DNA from 2 places in the Caproicibacter fermentans genome. Region 1 is predicted to be linked to the other one. Evidence: riboswitches for the same ligand, from Rfam matches in the RefSeq annotation. Region 1 holds a riboswitch; the other holds the start of a gene.
What was found. Region 1 has a riboswitch for tetrahydrofolate ahead of HCR03_RS05340 (ECF transporter S component). Riboswitches for the same ligand answer to the same signal wherever they lie in the genome.
Positions count from the first base shown of each region.

Region 2: another riboswitch for tetrahydrofolate. It lies ahead of folE (GTP cyclohydrolase I FolE); the one in region 1 lies ahead of HCR03_RS05340 (ECF transporter S component).

Region 1 is NZ_CP060286.1:1,070,931-1,078,347, reverse strand. Features, by position in the region: gene HCR03_RS05360 (hypothetical protein) at 1-310, shown strand, start outside; gene HCR03_RS05355 (hypothetical protein) at 530-763, shown strand; gene HCR03_RS05350 (class I SAM-dependent methyltransferase) at 766-1,401, opposite strand; gene HCR03_RS05345 (N-formylglutamate amidohydrolase) at 1,514-2,299, opposite strand; gene HCR03_RS05340 (ECF transporter S component) at 2,316-3,236, opposite strand; THF riboswitch at 3,379-3,494, opposite strand; ZMP/ZTP riboswitch at 3,562-3,641, opposite strand; gene HCR03_RS05335 (TetR/AcrR family transcriptional regulator) at 3,879-4,442, shown strand; gene HCR03_RS05330 (class I SAM-dependent methyltransferase) at 4,429-5,154, shown strand; partial or broken gene HCR03_RS20270 (cysteine-rich KTR domain-containing protein) at 5,156-5,290, shown strand; partial or broken gene HCR03_RS05320 (GNAT family N-acetyltransferase) at 5,545-5,829, shown strand; gene HCR03_RS05315 (CehA/McbA family metallohydrolase domain-containing protein) at 5,858-6,742, shown strand; gene HCR03_RS05310 (metallophosphoesterase family protein) at 6,736-7,417, opposite strand, start outside.
Region 2 is NZ_CP060286.1:3,787,514-3,794,930, forward strand. Features, by position in the region: gene folP (dihydropteroate synthase) at 1-509, opposite strand, end outside; gene HCR03_RS18785 (HD domain-containing protein) at 539-1,018, opposite strand; partial or broken gene folE (GTP cyclohydrolase I FolE) at 1,062-1,649, opposite strand; THF riboswitch at 1,795-1,910, opposite strand; ZMP/ZTP riboswitch at 1,965-2,044, opposite strand; gene HCR03_RS18795 (helix-turn-helix transcriptional regulator) at 2,249-2,479, shown strand; gene HCR03_RS18800 (hypothetical protein) at 2,466-2,882, shown strand; gene HCR03_RS18805 (sensor histidine kinase) at 3,359-4,732, opposite strand; gene HCR03_RS18810 (response regulator transcription factor) at 4,737-5,438, opposite strand; partial or broken gene HCR03_RS18815 (ABC transporter ATP-binding protein) at 5,583-6,348, shown strand; partial or broken gene HCR03_RS18820 (ABC transporter permease) at 6,345-7,071, shown strand; gene HCR03_RS18825 (ABC transporter permease) at 7,083-7,417, shown strand, end outside.

The sequences.
Region 1 (7,417 bases):
GGACGGCGAAGGAAATGTGAAGCATCAAGCTGGAGGCGGGGTTGCATTCTCACCTGACGGAACTGAAATACCTGCGTCGGAAGAAGAACTTACGGAACAGTTGACGGCCCCGGATGTGGAATATGAGGATGACGGCTCCGTTTGGGTTTACTGGCTCGATCAAAAAGTTGCCATCACCGATAAGTTCGATAATGGCGTTTGCTATGTCAAGCTTGAAAGCGGCAAGGAAACCCTGTACATGACCGTAAAGTATCAAAATGGTTATTCCACCAGCCCTCATAAATACCCGAACCCTTCTGAGTTTAACTGACGGCGTGCTAGGCGCAGAACTGAATTGAGCTTGTGAAAAGTGCTTTTGTACAGAGATTAGTTAGTGTTTAATTTCACCACACAATATAATCCGACCGACTTATCACAAGATTGAGCCGTTGCATCGCAGCAAAGATGCAACGGCTTTTTGCTTTCTTATAAACCCAATAGAGGGGTCTGTGTGACAAGAAAAACGTAACAGAAAAAAGGAGCTATCACGATGGCAGAAACGCGAAAAAATATGATGGAATTCAAAAAGCGCGCGATTCGAATAAGTTCGGCAGCTGTAACTAAAGCTGCTGAAAGCCTTGGAATCAGCAGCAACATGCTGGATGGCGGAAAAAACACACCCCGGATCGCGATAAACGGAGGCGGCACAGCAGCGGAATGCGTGCAGGCTGAATTTCCGGATAAAAGATTGTATCGGGTGTTTAACTTAGGCATGAACCGATAGAATCAGGAAAGTTTCCTTCCTATGAAATAAAATCCATTCGATTTATGCCCGTTCATAGTCGTAAATGTCAGGCGTTCATATTTCAATGTGCTGAAATCAGCCAGAAGCTCCTTCAGCCATTTTTCTGAGTGATGGCGGAGGACAGCACCTTCCGGTAATTCAAAGACTCCATAGATGCCATATTTTGCTTCAAATTTTTGATAGCGGGCTTGATTCCTTTCATCAGAATTGATCAGGAAATCGTTGATGTAGAGAATTCCGGCAGGTTTTAATACACGATTTATTTCGGAAATCAGAGCCTGCTGTTCTTCATTGCTTCTGATACAAGTCAGGACGGCAAAGAGTATCACTGCGTCTATACTATGATCCGGCAAATCAATCCCTGCATCTTTTTTCAAACGGAGGTCAAGATAAGGAGCCTGCTGTTTTCCCCGTTCGATCATTCCCTGCGAAAAATCCATGCCGATCAGATGCCTGTAACCAAAATGGTGCAATTCGTCCAGTGTACGGCCATAGCCGCACCCGACATCAAGAATGACGGCATTGAGATTGAGATAATTGGAGAACTCGCCGGCCTGAAAAGGCGTTGTAAACTGCTTCGTCTCTGAAACATTGTTCCAGTAATCTTTTTGTTCCATCGGATAATTCCTCCTTGTGTGCTTTTTATTGATGATATCGGTTTACGTAGAAATCACTTCCATTGTTGGCCATGCAACGTCAGCTATGCGCTGCGATTGCGCCTGCTTTTATTTACTCCCAAAAACAAGGCAGCCGCATAAACGCTTCCTTTAGCCTCTGCTTTGCCGACTGAAAAAGCATTTCGTTTCTGTCCGTTAGTTCCTCCTCGCCAAAGTAGCGGTTGTCAATATATTTGGTATAACGAAGCTCCATCATTATGCCCTCAATCCGCTCACCAAAAAGCTCACGGTAATGGTTAATAATGTGTCCTCCCAAGTTTGCATTCTCTATAACACTGTAGCCTTGTGCTGCAAGATTTTCATGCAGTCGATGCAATGTCTGTTCAGAGGACGTAACGCCGCGTCGGTTGGATAAATAAATATCCTGACTGCCGCCGTCGCCAAAATCAAGGAAGAAGCTGTGCAGGTCCAAAAGGAGAACCGATGGATACACTTTTAATTTTTCACGCAACAGCTTTTCAAGCGCCTGATGGTAAGGATTATAATACAGGCTTACCCGGCGGTTAATTTCATTCTCATCCAGCGGTGAAGAATACAAAGGGCTACCTTGAGTATTTTCCTGATAGACCACGGTTTTGCGGTAATCCCCATGTCTTGCACTATTGGCCGGTCGGTTCATGTCAACTACATAGCGGCTTAGGTGGTTGATTATTGTTGTGCATCCCATTGCAGGAAGAAAGTCGTATAGCTCCGGCAAAAACCAATCTGTGTTTGACAGACAGGCACCATCAAGTAGGCTGCTGCGAATGTCTTCGGGGACAAAGGTGCTGCTGTGTGGTAAATCAATCACCACCGGAAACAGATGTGTATTTTCGTTTAAAACCGTATAGTGCTTCATGGTTGTTACTCCAATCCTACGAATCCTTTGGGTCCCTTTCTAGCTTAACGGATGGCCCGTCCATTATCTCTTGCACGGTTTTCTGTTTTCTGCAAATACCCAGCAGTAAGGCTACAAAATATGCCTTGACTGTATTCCCAAGGATTTCTTCAATCACTCTGGGAATCCATATGACTGCAAACGGCAGTACCTTCCATGCGGTAAAGATTGTTTCGCACAGGACGATGGTATTGAGAGTGGTAACAATCAGGCCGGAACCGATCATAGCGATAAGAAGCTGGGGGATCCGCCCCCTGCTTGTGTCATGAACAAGCTTTTTCGATAGGAAAAGATCAGAGGCTAACAACAGGATGCCGAGAGCTGCGTATCCAATCATTGCGGTTGTGACCCAAGAGATATAGGTTGTCAGGTTTCCCGACGGATCTTTTGCACCAAGGGTTCTTTCAATCAACATTTTGCTGATAAGGTGCATGTTGTCCGTATTGATGTTTTCTTTTTGTACATGATTGTAGAATTCACTATCAACGCCATCGGCAGCGAGAAACGCAATATTACAAATCCCTGCAAATAACATGAGCGCGGAAAAAATTGCAACTGCAATTCTCATTTTCCTGCTGTCTTTGTTGCGAAGAGCAGACCATAATGCGCCCCGGATAAATCCACCGGCAGCTACGACCAGCGTCATAAGAGGGATATAGGTTCCCACGGGTTTTAAAAGGTAACCCAAAAAATCAGAAAGGCCGGACACAACAGCTCCATACACAGGCCCGAACAACAGGGATGGCATGATGGAGAAAATCCCGGAAATGCCAACGCTCATTCCATTTTGTCCAAACATCGGTATGTAGAAAGAAAATGTTGTTTTTAAAACAAGTGAAATACTGAGAAATACCGCAGAGATTGTGATGCGGCGCACATATAAAGTTGAATCTTTCAATTTAACTTCTCCTTTCATAATCGTGACATAGAAAGTTTACGGTTAAATTGATTTTCTAAGTTGTGACCATTAAATACACCTCCTGTCATGCAGCACAGCTACACAACAAGAGGCACAATCATGACACCGCTTCTCCTTATGCAGCAGCGGGATGCGAACCTTGTACCGCAAGCCCTGAAAGGCTTTTCGTCCCTCTGACAACTCCCCGTTCAGAAGGCACTGTAAATCAATGATTTACGCACAACGTTCTACTCTGCTCATGATTCAAATGTTCTCTGAATGATATGAACTGCATTCAGAAAATAAAAAAGACCCACCAATCCAAGCATCATGCCCAGACGGTCGGCTTCCAAAACGCTGTACTCCCTGTGGTTAAATCCACCTCCGTCAGTCATACAGCACATTTATATTACCACTGCCCATTAGTATTGTCAACTTCAAGACATAAGAATTTTATTAGACTCGTTGCCGTGAGCCTTTAAAAATTTCTGCTACCTGGGCCCTCTTTGTTTGCGAAAACATCGAGGAAAACGGGGAGATCCACAAAAAACTATGACCCTTGACAAATTGTATAATTATTTGTACAATAACTAATGTTATCAATAACATTAGTTATTGTTACGACTGGAGGTGCTTGAATAAATGCCTGCTAAAAAGCAAATCTCAAAAGAAGCAATATTACAGGCCTCATTAGAGATTGTACGTGAATGCGGATTGAACGCTGTAAATGCAAGAAATCTTGCTGAAAAATTGCAGTGTTCCACACAACCGATTTATCTTTCTTTTACAGGAATGGACGAGCTAAAAGTTGCAGTTACACGGATGATTGATAAAGAATATGATCTATTTGTGAAAAGACGTATTGACAGAAACAATTATGTGATTAGTAAGGCTAAAGCGCACGTTTTGTTTGCTTTATATGAAAAGAACCTATATACAGCTATGTTTTTATCAAACACATTAGAGGGAATAAGTCTTGACGAGATAGTAAATGCTGAATGGAATCAAAAAGCGATATCATCAATAACGTCTGACTTTAGGATTGATAAACCTACTGCTGAAAAAATTTTTATTGATATTTGGCTTTTGTCAAGTGGTCTTGCTACCGAGCTTGCCGCAAATAAAATGAGAATAAATGAAACTGATATTCAATCGTTATTAAGTGGATTTTATGAAAGGATGAAAAATTGTTATGCTGAAAAGTAAAATCCGAACTCAGGAAGAAACAGAAAAATATCTAGAAGAATTAAAGGATTGGCTTGATGGGGTAAAGAATGCTCCCGTGGAAGGAATGGCGGATTTTTTCGCGAATAGGATTAGTGAATATAATAATGTTCATTTAAAAAATTGGGGCGAGGAATACGCTCATATCGCAGATTTCTTTGATGATGGTTTGAAAACATTATTTGATATTGGTTGCGGCACGGGTTTAGAGCTTGAATCAATCTACAAGAGATTTCCCGAAGTCAAGGTTACAGGCATCGATTTGTCTGAATCTATGCTTGATAAATTGAGAAAAAGCTATGGTGATAAAAACATTCAAATAATCAATGCGGACTATTTTGAATACGCGTTTGAGGAAAACAAGTTTGACGCTGCTATGTCTTTTGAGACACTTCATCATTTTAAATATGAAAAAAAACAACTGATTTATAGTAAGCTTTATCAGACGATAAAAGCTGGTGGATATTATATAGAATGTGACTACATTGCCTGTTGCGATGAAGAGGAAGCGCTTTGTCTTGAGGGATATGAATATAGGCGCAAGCAAAATAATATACCCGAAGATATGTTGATACATATTGATATTCCACTGACATTGGAACATCAATTTGAACTTATGAAAAATGCCGGTTTTAGAACTGCTAAGGCTTTGTATCAAAATTGTGGAACAGTAATTATTAGAGCAGAAAAATAGCGATACAATACTCGAAAACTTCCCCCTATACTGTCCTAGGTGTAGACAAGAATCCCTAATCAATGAGCCAGACGCTAAGACACAGAGCCGATCGTCCTTGGAGGGTGTACGTAAGACCCATTGTTCCTCATTCTAACTGCTTTGTCGTGCCTTTCACCCACATATAGTAATAGACGGTTAAAATATGGTTCTGAAAGGCGTGGGGGGGAGCAGCGATCTGATCGCATAACGGAAATGAAGAGCGATCCCGCTGCTCAGTTTATGAGTCTGTATGCGGAACGGCCAACTCCACACGGCGGCCGGGGGCTATCTATTTTGTTTCCTGTGTGCTATAATGACGGGGAAATATCAGGAAAGAAAGGAGACACTTAACGTGCCGGCTTTTGGCTTCTTGTCCGCAGGGAAGCCCGCGTTGTGGTAGGATCCGTCGACTTTAAAGCGCCTCCCGATCAAAATGGGGAAGTGGAAATCGGGTACGGACTGGGAAACAAATACGAACACCACGGCTATATGACGGAAGCGGTTCAGGCAATGTGCGAGTGGACTTTCAAACAGGAATCGGTAAAGCATGTAACGGCCGAGACGGAAACCGGCAACCTTCCGTCTCAAAAAGTCCTGACCCGCTGTGGATTCAAACTGTTCAGGCAGGGTGAAACTTACTGGTGGAAACGGTAAATACGGCAGTTGTATTGGAGGATGAGCAATGAAAGAAGCATTTCGTACGGACGGCAACTGGTACAAAGGAAATTTACATATGCATACGCTTCGTTCCGACGGGCACCTTTCTCCGGAGCAGGCTGTTAGCCGCTATCAAAAAGCCGGGTATGATTTTGCCGCCCTGACGGACCACTGGATTCAGAACGAGTGTAAAACGACCGAACGCTTTCTGCTTTTGAGCGGGTGCGAATGGGATACGGGGGATATGGTAAACACGCCGGTGTTTCATATTGTCGGAGTGGGGATGGACTCAAAAGTTTCTTTGGAACGGTCGCTTCCTCCGCAGAAAATCATTGACGCGATCAATGCGGCGAACGGAATCGCGATTCTTGCGCACCCCGCATGGTCGGTCACCAATCCCGCGGACTGTCTTGGCCTGACCGGCCTTGGCGGAGTGGAAATCTACAATTCCGTCTCCGGCCTGCCATGGAACGGCGAACGCGCGGACTCCGGCGTTTATATCGACATCTGGGCTTCCATGGGGAAGTTCTTTCCCTGTATGGCCGCGGACGACAGCCATTTTTATCAGGGAGAAGAAACCCGTTCCTACATCATGGTGAACGCGCGGGAGCTTACGCCGGATTCCATTAAAAGCTCCATCAGAAACGGAGACTTCTATGCCAGCCAGGGTCCGGAGTTCCATTCCGTGAGATTCAGCGGCGACGCGGTGCGCGTCGAATCCTCCTGTGTGGATACAATCATCTTTAACAGCAATACCGTTTGGTGTCAGGACAGGGTCTTTACCGGGGGCGTAACCGGCGCGACCTACCGGATGAAACCCACCGACAAATACGTGCGCGTCATACTGATCGATTCACAGGGCAGAAAGGCCTGGTGTTCCCCGATTCCGGTCAACGGAGAACCTTATTGACCCTGAATTTTTCTCGGCGCGGCGATCAATTCCCGGTCGACAAAAACGGACCCGTCGTCTTTGGTCTTTAACCCCCATTTCATCAGCGAAATTTCAGAGTGAACGATTTCGATGCAGGTAATGCAGTCCGGATGGATACAGCTGCCCGTGTTAAAGTAGGGAACCTCGTCTTCATCCGGACAGGTCGGCCTGTGAGTGTGGCCCGCAATCACAATCTGGTGACGGTCGGCGGCCCAGCCGATGATCTTCCTCTCCACTTTCTTTTTCTTGTCGTAGTTTTTCGCGGCGCTGGTCGGGTCCTTGAAGCCGAAGAATTCGAGACGTCTCCAAACGTATCGGGAAAGAAATCTCCCGACCCGCCAGAAGATGTCGCTGACGATGTCGCCCTGATGACCGTGGACCAGAAACAGCTTTACCTGGTTGTCGGTGTCCTTTAAAATCAGGCCCTCGTGAATTTCAGCATTTTCAAAAAGGCCTTCAAAGGTGTCCGTGTTCGTGTTGTAGTATCGGTCCAGATTGTTTTTGCGAAAGGCAGGATACCTTTTCACAATGTCGTGGTTGCCGTAAATCATGTAGTACCGGTTTTCGGAGTAGAACTGATGCAGCAGTTCGAAGATATCCGCGTAGATCGTACAGATGCCGGAAAAATGCCGGTTTTTCCACAATTCGTCGCTG
Region 2 (7,417 bases), 1.2 Mb from region 1:
GCAAGCTCAATGCTTTCCCCCAATTCGGACAGAATGTCTTCCATCAGGTTGTCGTAGCCCGTGTTGGTTCTGTTATGCATGATACAGACCGGTACTTTACATGAAGCCGCAACATCGGCCATCTCTGGATCTTTTTTGAGGCCCCATATGTCATTAATCATATGAGCGCCGGCTTCAACCGCAAGTGCTGCTGTCTTGGCCTTATAGGTATCGACGGAGATCGGCAGAGCGCTCTCTTTGGAAAGCCTCTTGATGACGGGAATGACTCTACGAATCTCTTCCTCGGCCGACACCGGAACGGTGACCCCCGGCCTTGTGGATTCTCCCCCCACGTCAATGATATCTGCGCCTTCTTCCTCCATTTGCGCGGCATGCTTCAAGGCGGAGTCCATATCAAAATAATTTCCGCCGTCCGAAAACGAATCCGGCGTTACGTTCAATATGCCCATGATATAGGTCCGATTTCCCCATTTCCAAATCCTGTCTGCAATATTTAACTGATCTGTCATAATCAAGATTCTCCTTTTCAAAGCAGATTTCAATACGTTAACTCAGGATTTTTTCCGTCCGTAAACCGATTGCATACGTCTATGCTTTTGCAAAAAATGCAGGGTCTGCAAGCCTTATCGCTTTCATAGAGCACGGTACCCAAAAGAGATTTCCGGGTATCTTTTCTGCGATGAGTTTTTATGGCGTCCGTTATTTCTTCGGTGTCTTTACCGCTAACGCCGATATCCTCCAGAATTTCCTTTGCCAGAACAGCGCCTTCCAGTGCATGGTCCGATCCATCCCTGTATTGCTTCCATTTTGCGATATCATGAAGAAGCGCGGCCGCGTATATAATCTCTCTTGAAATTGGAAATTTCCTCTCCAGGCACATGATATAGGCCACTCTCGCCACGTCAAAAGAATGCTGCAAATCATGCCTGCAAAACAGTCTGTCTTTTTCCGCTTCGACATTCAGTTCCATATCCCTGATATACTGCGGATGTTTGAGAAGCTCATTTACCATCTTCATCAGAAACACTCCTTCCGTTAAAACCGGTAACGAATGTCTCATGTTTATTACAAAGTATCAGGAGTTTGTTCATCAGGTTTTGATCGCTGTTGAATCTTCCCCGCAAAGCCGTCGTCACGGTAAGCGCATTCGTATTTTTAATCCCTCTGGTCGCCATACAGGCATGCTGACCCTCGATGATGACGGCAACGTCCTCTGTCTGCGCGGCCTTCTGCATAATCTCCGCAATATCCGACCCGATCCGTTCCTGAAGCTGCAGCCTTTTGCTGACCATATCCGCGATTCTTACGATTTTGCTCAACCCCAGGACTTTACCGTTGGGTATGTATGCCACTGTCGCCATCATGTTGTACATCAGAGCAAGATGGTGTTCGCAGCAGCTGAAGATTTCAATATCCCTCACCACTACCAGGTCGTTGTTGTTTTCCGGCGTATACAGATCGTCTTCGAAGGTCTTGTGAAACATCCCGGCGATCTCATCATTTGTGTAGTTGATTCCCTCGAATCTTTCTTCGCACATCTTAGCCACACGGGCGGGAGTCTCCAGCAGTCCCTCGCGTTCCGGGTTCTCTCCCAAAGCCAATAAAAGCCCGCGTATGTGTTCTTCTATTTTCGTTTTATCTATTGACACTGTCATTTCCCTTTCTGCCAATCTGGCTGACAACCGACGGAGCAAAAGCCGGAGCCCCGTATTCCGATTCGTTTTCCGGTATGAAAATCCCCCCTTTATGTGGCAAAATTCCATGCCACATAAAGGGGGGATTACCCCAATATGCAGCAGCGGGATGCGAACCTTGTACCGTAAGCCTGTTAAAGCTTTTCGTCCCTCTGACAACTCCCCGTTCAGAAGGCACTGTAAATCAATGATTTACGCACAAAATTCTACTCTGCTCATGATTTTAAATTTGACAATCAGAACGAAATAAAAAAAGACCCACCAATCCAAGCATTACGCCCAGACGGTCGGCTTCCAAAACGCTGTACTCCCTGTGGTTAAATCCACTTCCGTCAGTCGTACAACACGTTTATGCTATCACTACTTCTCAAGATTGTCAACACCTCGGCCGGTTCGAATTGGCGATGTGCAGGGTGGCTGCACAAAATACAGGAAAAAACAGATGTAGATTGTTAACAATCCATGGCATGTGCCCGCTTTTTATTTCTAATTGACATTGATTTAGAAGCATGATAACATGAAACCAACTTCATATTTTGGGAAAGAGGGGGATTATGAAAACAAAAGTCAAAGAATTGCGAATGACGACCAAAATGACGCAACAGCAGTTGGCCGATTTGGTTCATGTTTCTTCACGGACAATCATTTCTATTGAAAAAGAACAGTACAGCCCTTCTCTTATGCTGGCTTATCGGATCGCGGAAGTGTTCGGAGTAACTGTTGAAGAACTGTGCTGCTTGAAAGAAAATAAAGAATTGGAGGATAAGCAATATGAAAATCTATGACAAAAAGAAATTTGGCTCCGGCTTAGTCTGTATGGCCTTAAGCTTGTTAAATCTGATCGCCAGCTTTTGGACTGGATTTGACGTGAGCGGTATCATTCTCATTTTGGCCCTCTTGCTTTTCGGGGTTGTATTGTTAGCACGCAGTCTTTCGTACAATTTGTCAAGAGAAGATCAGTTAGAAGGTTTGGATGAACGCAACCAACTTATTGAATTGAAAACAAAGAGTAAATCTTTTCGCTTGACACAGGGCATTTGTTTTGGATTAATGCTCGTATTCCTCGTCATGGGGAAAGTATCAGGAGAGAATTTGTTTATAAGTATGGGAGTTGGACTTGCATTTGCATATGCTGTTTCTATGTTTACGGAGATTTTTACATGCTTTTATTATGACAACCATATGTAGGAGGCCATATGAATAAGAGAAGTAAAATTGAACAACCGCTTCAAGATGAACAAGACGGGGAAACCGACATGTTTTACCATTAGATACAATAAAACGAGTAACTCAACATTTCACAACGTAAAGGCGGCATTCCACAACAATTCTATTGAAATTGGCTGTATGATTTGAAAAAATAATAAGATAGGCTACGTACAAAAATGTTGTTGGCACTTTCGGGACGGTCTCGAGCCGCTAAAACAACGTGTATGTGAACCGTTGTTTTAGCGGCTTATTTCTTCATCGCTCTGCCTCCTTTTTAAATATTAACTCATTACATGGAAAATCTGATGGGCAACACATCACCCGTCAGACCGTTACCCTGTGCAGTCTCTTGTAAACTGTACCTTGATAACGAATAACTAACAGTTTCATTTATGCCTATTTTATTTGAGGTAAGTTCAACAGCAAGACCACTTGATAAAGAAATCCGAAAACCATTAGCCTTGACTGGCTTGTACCTGAAAGCAGAGCACCGTTTGATACCCCTGCCCCGGCTCACTCTCAATGGTCATGGTGCCACAGTGTGCTTCCACAATCTGCCGAACCAATAGAAGCCCTAAGCCGTGGCGCAGGTTTAGCCGCTCGTCCGTGCTTTCCATGTAGTGGGTACTTTCTTTAAGCTCCCGCAGCTTTTCAGCTGAAAGCCCCACACCGTTGTCTGCAACCGTAAGAGTAATCACTGCTTCGGAGTAATCAAGAGTTAGCGAAATTTCACAGCCTTGCGGATTGTGACGGAAGCTGTTTTGCACCAAATTATTGATTGCACGCATAATTAAACGGGAATCACATTCCAGTATGACATTTTCAGCGGCAGGTTTAATCCCAACCTCCACCGGATAGGATTCAGAAAGCCCGCCATTCAGCAGTTCCACCGCATAGGATCGCAGAAGTTTAGATAAGCGCACCGGTTCCTTATGGAGTGGCTGCATTTCATATTCCAGATGTGACACCAAATTCAAATCCTGTACCAGTTCCTTTATTTTAATGCTTTGCTGTCTCACAATTTCAGCCTGATCCTTTACAGAGCTGTTTATGGTTTTATTATCTGCAATGCGTCCGGCGTATCCCAGAATCATGGACAGCGGCGTCCGTATATCATGGGAAACACCGCTGATCCAGTTCGCTCTTGCTTCGTTCTGTTTGCTCAAAATGCGAGATGCTTTATTGATACTTCCCGCAACCTCTGATAAATCACCGCCGATAGCCAGCGATACCGGCTTACCGTCGGAAAGCGTCTCAATCGCATCAATGATCGGTTCCGTACTTCGGATAATTTTCCGTCTGGAGAAGTAATAGGCTAAAAACAAAAATAAGAAGTCGGCGGTCAGCATTCCGGTCATATAGAGCGGAAGCGTTTGAATCGCATGGATCGAGAAATAGTTGCTGGTCAGCTTGGTATAGCTGTCTTTCGGATAGCCCAATACCAGCAGGCCATCTTCCGTGTTCCAGACAAAAACGGGATAATCCTTTAAATATCCTTTGGAAAAGAGGGCAACATCCTGAATAGTATAATCTCCGGGAATGTCTTTGGGTATATTAACGGCCCATATACGATTCCCGCCCTGGTTCAGGAACATGGCCCAAATATGAGCACTCTCCAGTTTTTGACGAGCATCGTCCGATACACCCTCTACCGTCGAGGCAGCGGCAATTTCCTCCAACATGGTTTGCGGTGAGGTATCTCCGTAGTCGTTTCTAATAACGCTCTGAAACGTAATACCAAAGGCCAGTACATTGAGCAGCGCCAACACAAGGTTAAAAGCGGCAAAGGATGCCAGATGTTTTGAGATATATTTTCCGAATGCTTTCATGGCGTCACTTCCTTATGTTCAGCTTATAGCCCAGCCCTTTGATTGTAATCAGGGAAACCGGTTTTGACGGATCTGTTTCAATTTTTTCCCGAATGCGCCGCACATGGGCGTTCAGGCTGTTCTCATACCCGAACGGATTGTCGCCCCAAAGGGCTTCGCAAAGCGAATCTATGGAAACAATTTTTCCCTCATTCCGCGCAAGGGTTTCCAGCAGGGTGTGTTCTTTTGCCGTCAGAGGAAGTACCTTGCCTGCTTTATGAACTTCGGCGCGGCTGAAATCAACCGTGCATCCGTCCAGCTTCAGGAGTTTCCTATCCATTTTGTAGCAACGGCGCAAAACAGCATAAACACGCAGCAGCAGTTCCTGTCCCATAAAAGGTTTTACGATATAATCATCGGCCCCCAGACCAAGACCGGCCAATTTATCCGCAGCCTCGTCCTTCGCCGTCAAAAAAATGATCGGCACATCGGTAAAAGAGCGCAATTGCTCCATAAGGGAAAAGCCGTCTCCATCCGGCAGCATCACATCTAAAATTGCTAAATCAGGCTTTTCAATTTCGGCAGCTGCGGTGCCTTCTTTTACAGAAGCGGCCAAGATAATGTTTTCAAAACCGTCATCCTTTAAAATGGCGGTTACCATTTTAAGCAGCTCCGGCTCGTCATCCACAAGCAGGAGCTTTTTTGTGTGTAAAAATGCCTGATCCATTCCTTCACCTCCAATAGGATCTATTATACCAAAGCATGTCCGTTTTGTGTGGTGATCGGCAAAAAGTAAGGTAAAAGTAAGGATAGGAGAATGTGGATGTCAGGTTGACGCTGTACCATAAGAGCATCGAAAGGAGATGTTCTTATGGATACCATGATTACAACGGAACAATTGACAAAAAAATATAAGAATTTCACATCTGTCAACAGTGTTTCGCTTCATATCCGGAAAGGCAGCATTTATGGCTTTCTTGGGCCGAACGGTGCCGGGAAATCTACCACCATGAAAATGCTGCTGGGATTGACGGCCCCCACAAAGGGCAGTTTTATCATCGATGGGAAGCACTTTCCAAATGACCGGATGGCCGTTCTGAGGGAGATCGGCTCCTTTATCGAATCCCCCTCGTTCTATGCCAACCTGACCGGACGTGAAAACCTCGATATCATCCGACGAATTTTAAAGCTGCCGGAAAGCTCGGTAGAGGATGCGTTGGAACTGGTTGGCCTCACAGAGTTTGGCGGTCGGCTGGCAAAGAATTATTCGCTGGGCATGAAACAGCGGCTGGGGCTTGCGGGGGCGCTGCTGGGCAGACCGCCCATCCTCATTCTGGACGAACCGACCAACGGCCTTGATCCCTCCGGCATCCACGAAATCCGCAATCTGATCAAATCCCTGCCGGAGCTCTATGATTGCACCGTGCTGATTTCTTCCCACATGCTGTCGGAAATCGAGCTGATGGCGGATGATATCGGCATTCTGAACCACGGCCGCCTGCTGTTTGAGGGCAAGCTTGGACGAGCTGCGGCAGAGTGCGCTGCAGGCCGGTTTTTCCTCGGATAATTTGGAAGAAATGTTCCTTTCCCTGATAGAAAAGGACAATGCAGCCAGAAAGCAGAGGGCACAGTTATGAACGCACTTGCCATCGAACTGCGGAAAGAAAAGCGGACAGGCGTAATTCCCGTCCTGCTGGTTGTCGGCGTTTTGGGAGCGGCATACGCCTTTGTCAACTTCATGTTGCGAAAGGACACTCTGCTGAACCTGCCGCTGGCTCCGATGGATGTTCTGTTGACCCAGCTCTACGGCATGATCATGATCTTAAATATGTTTGGCATCGTACTCGCCGCCTGCATGGTCTACAACATGGAGTTCAAGGGGAATGCGGTTAAGAAGATGTATATGCTGCCCATGAGCGTTCCGGGGATGTACCTTTGCAAATTTCTGATCCTGACCGTGATGCTTCTGGTTGCAGTTGCGCTGCAAAATCTGGCTCTGATGAATATTGGCATGACCGAGCTTCCACAAGGCACCTTTGAGATGGGTACGCTGGTGCAATTTGCCGCCTATTCGTTCGTTACCGCCATGCCGGTGCTGTCCTTCATGATCTTACTTTCCTCCCGTTTTGAAAACATGTGGGTTCCTCTCGGGATCGGAGTTGCGGGATTTTTAAGCGGGATGGCCTTGGCAAACTCGAAAGTTGCTTTGCTGATGATCCACCCCCTTTGTCGTGATGCTAAAGCCGGCAGTTGCTAGGAGCGCACAGCCGGATAGCACGGTGATCCTTGTTTCTTTGGTGGAAACGATCCTATTCCTTGGGGCAGGGCTGTGGATGGCAAAGCATCTGCGCTATGAATAAGGGGAATTAAAATGAGTTTTTTAGAACTGCTGAAAATTGAGTTTATGAAAGTGAAGCGCTCAAAAATCATTCCATTGATTTTTGTTGCCCCGTTATTGGTGGTAGCATCCGGGATTGCGAATTTGAGCAGCTATTTCACACCGGAATATACGAATGCTTGGCCTGCTATGTTCATTCAAAGTGCACTGGTCTATGCCTATTATCTGCTTCCGCTGAGCATGGTCGTTGTTTGCGTTATGATTGCAGGAAGGGAAACACAGCACAACGGCGTCTTAAAGATGCTGGCTCTGCCGGTCAGCCGGCATGCCCTTTCTCTGGCAAAGTTCTGTGTACTGATGTTCTATTT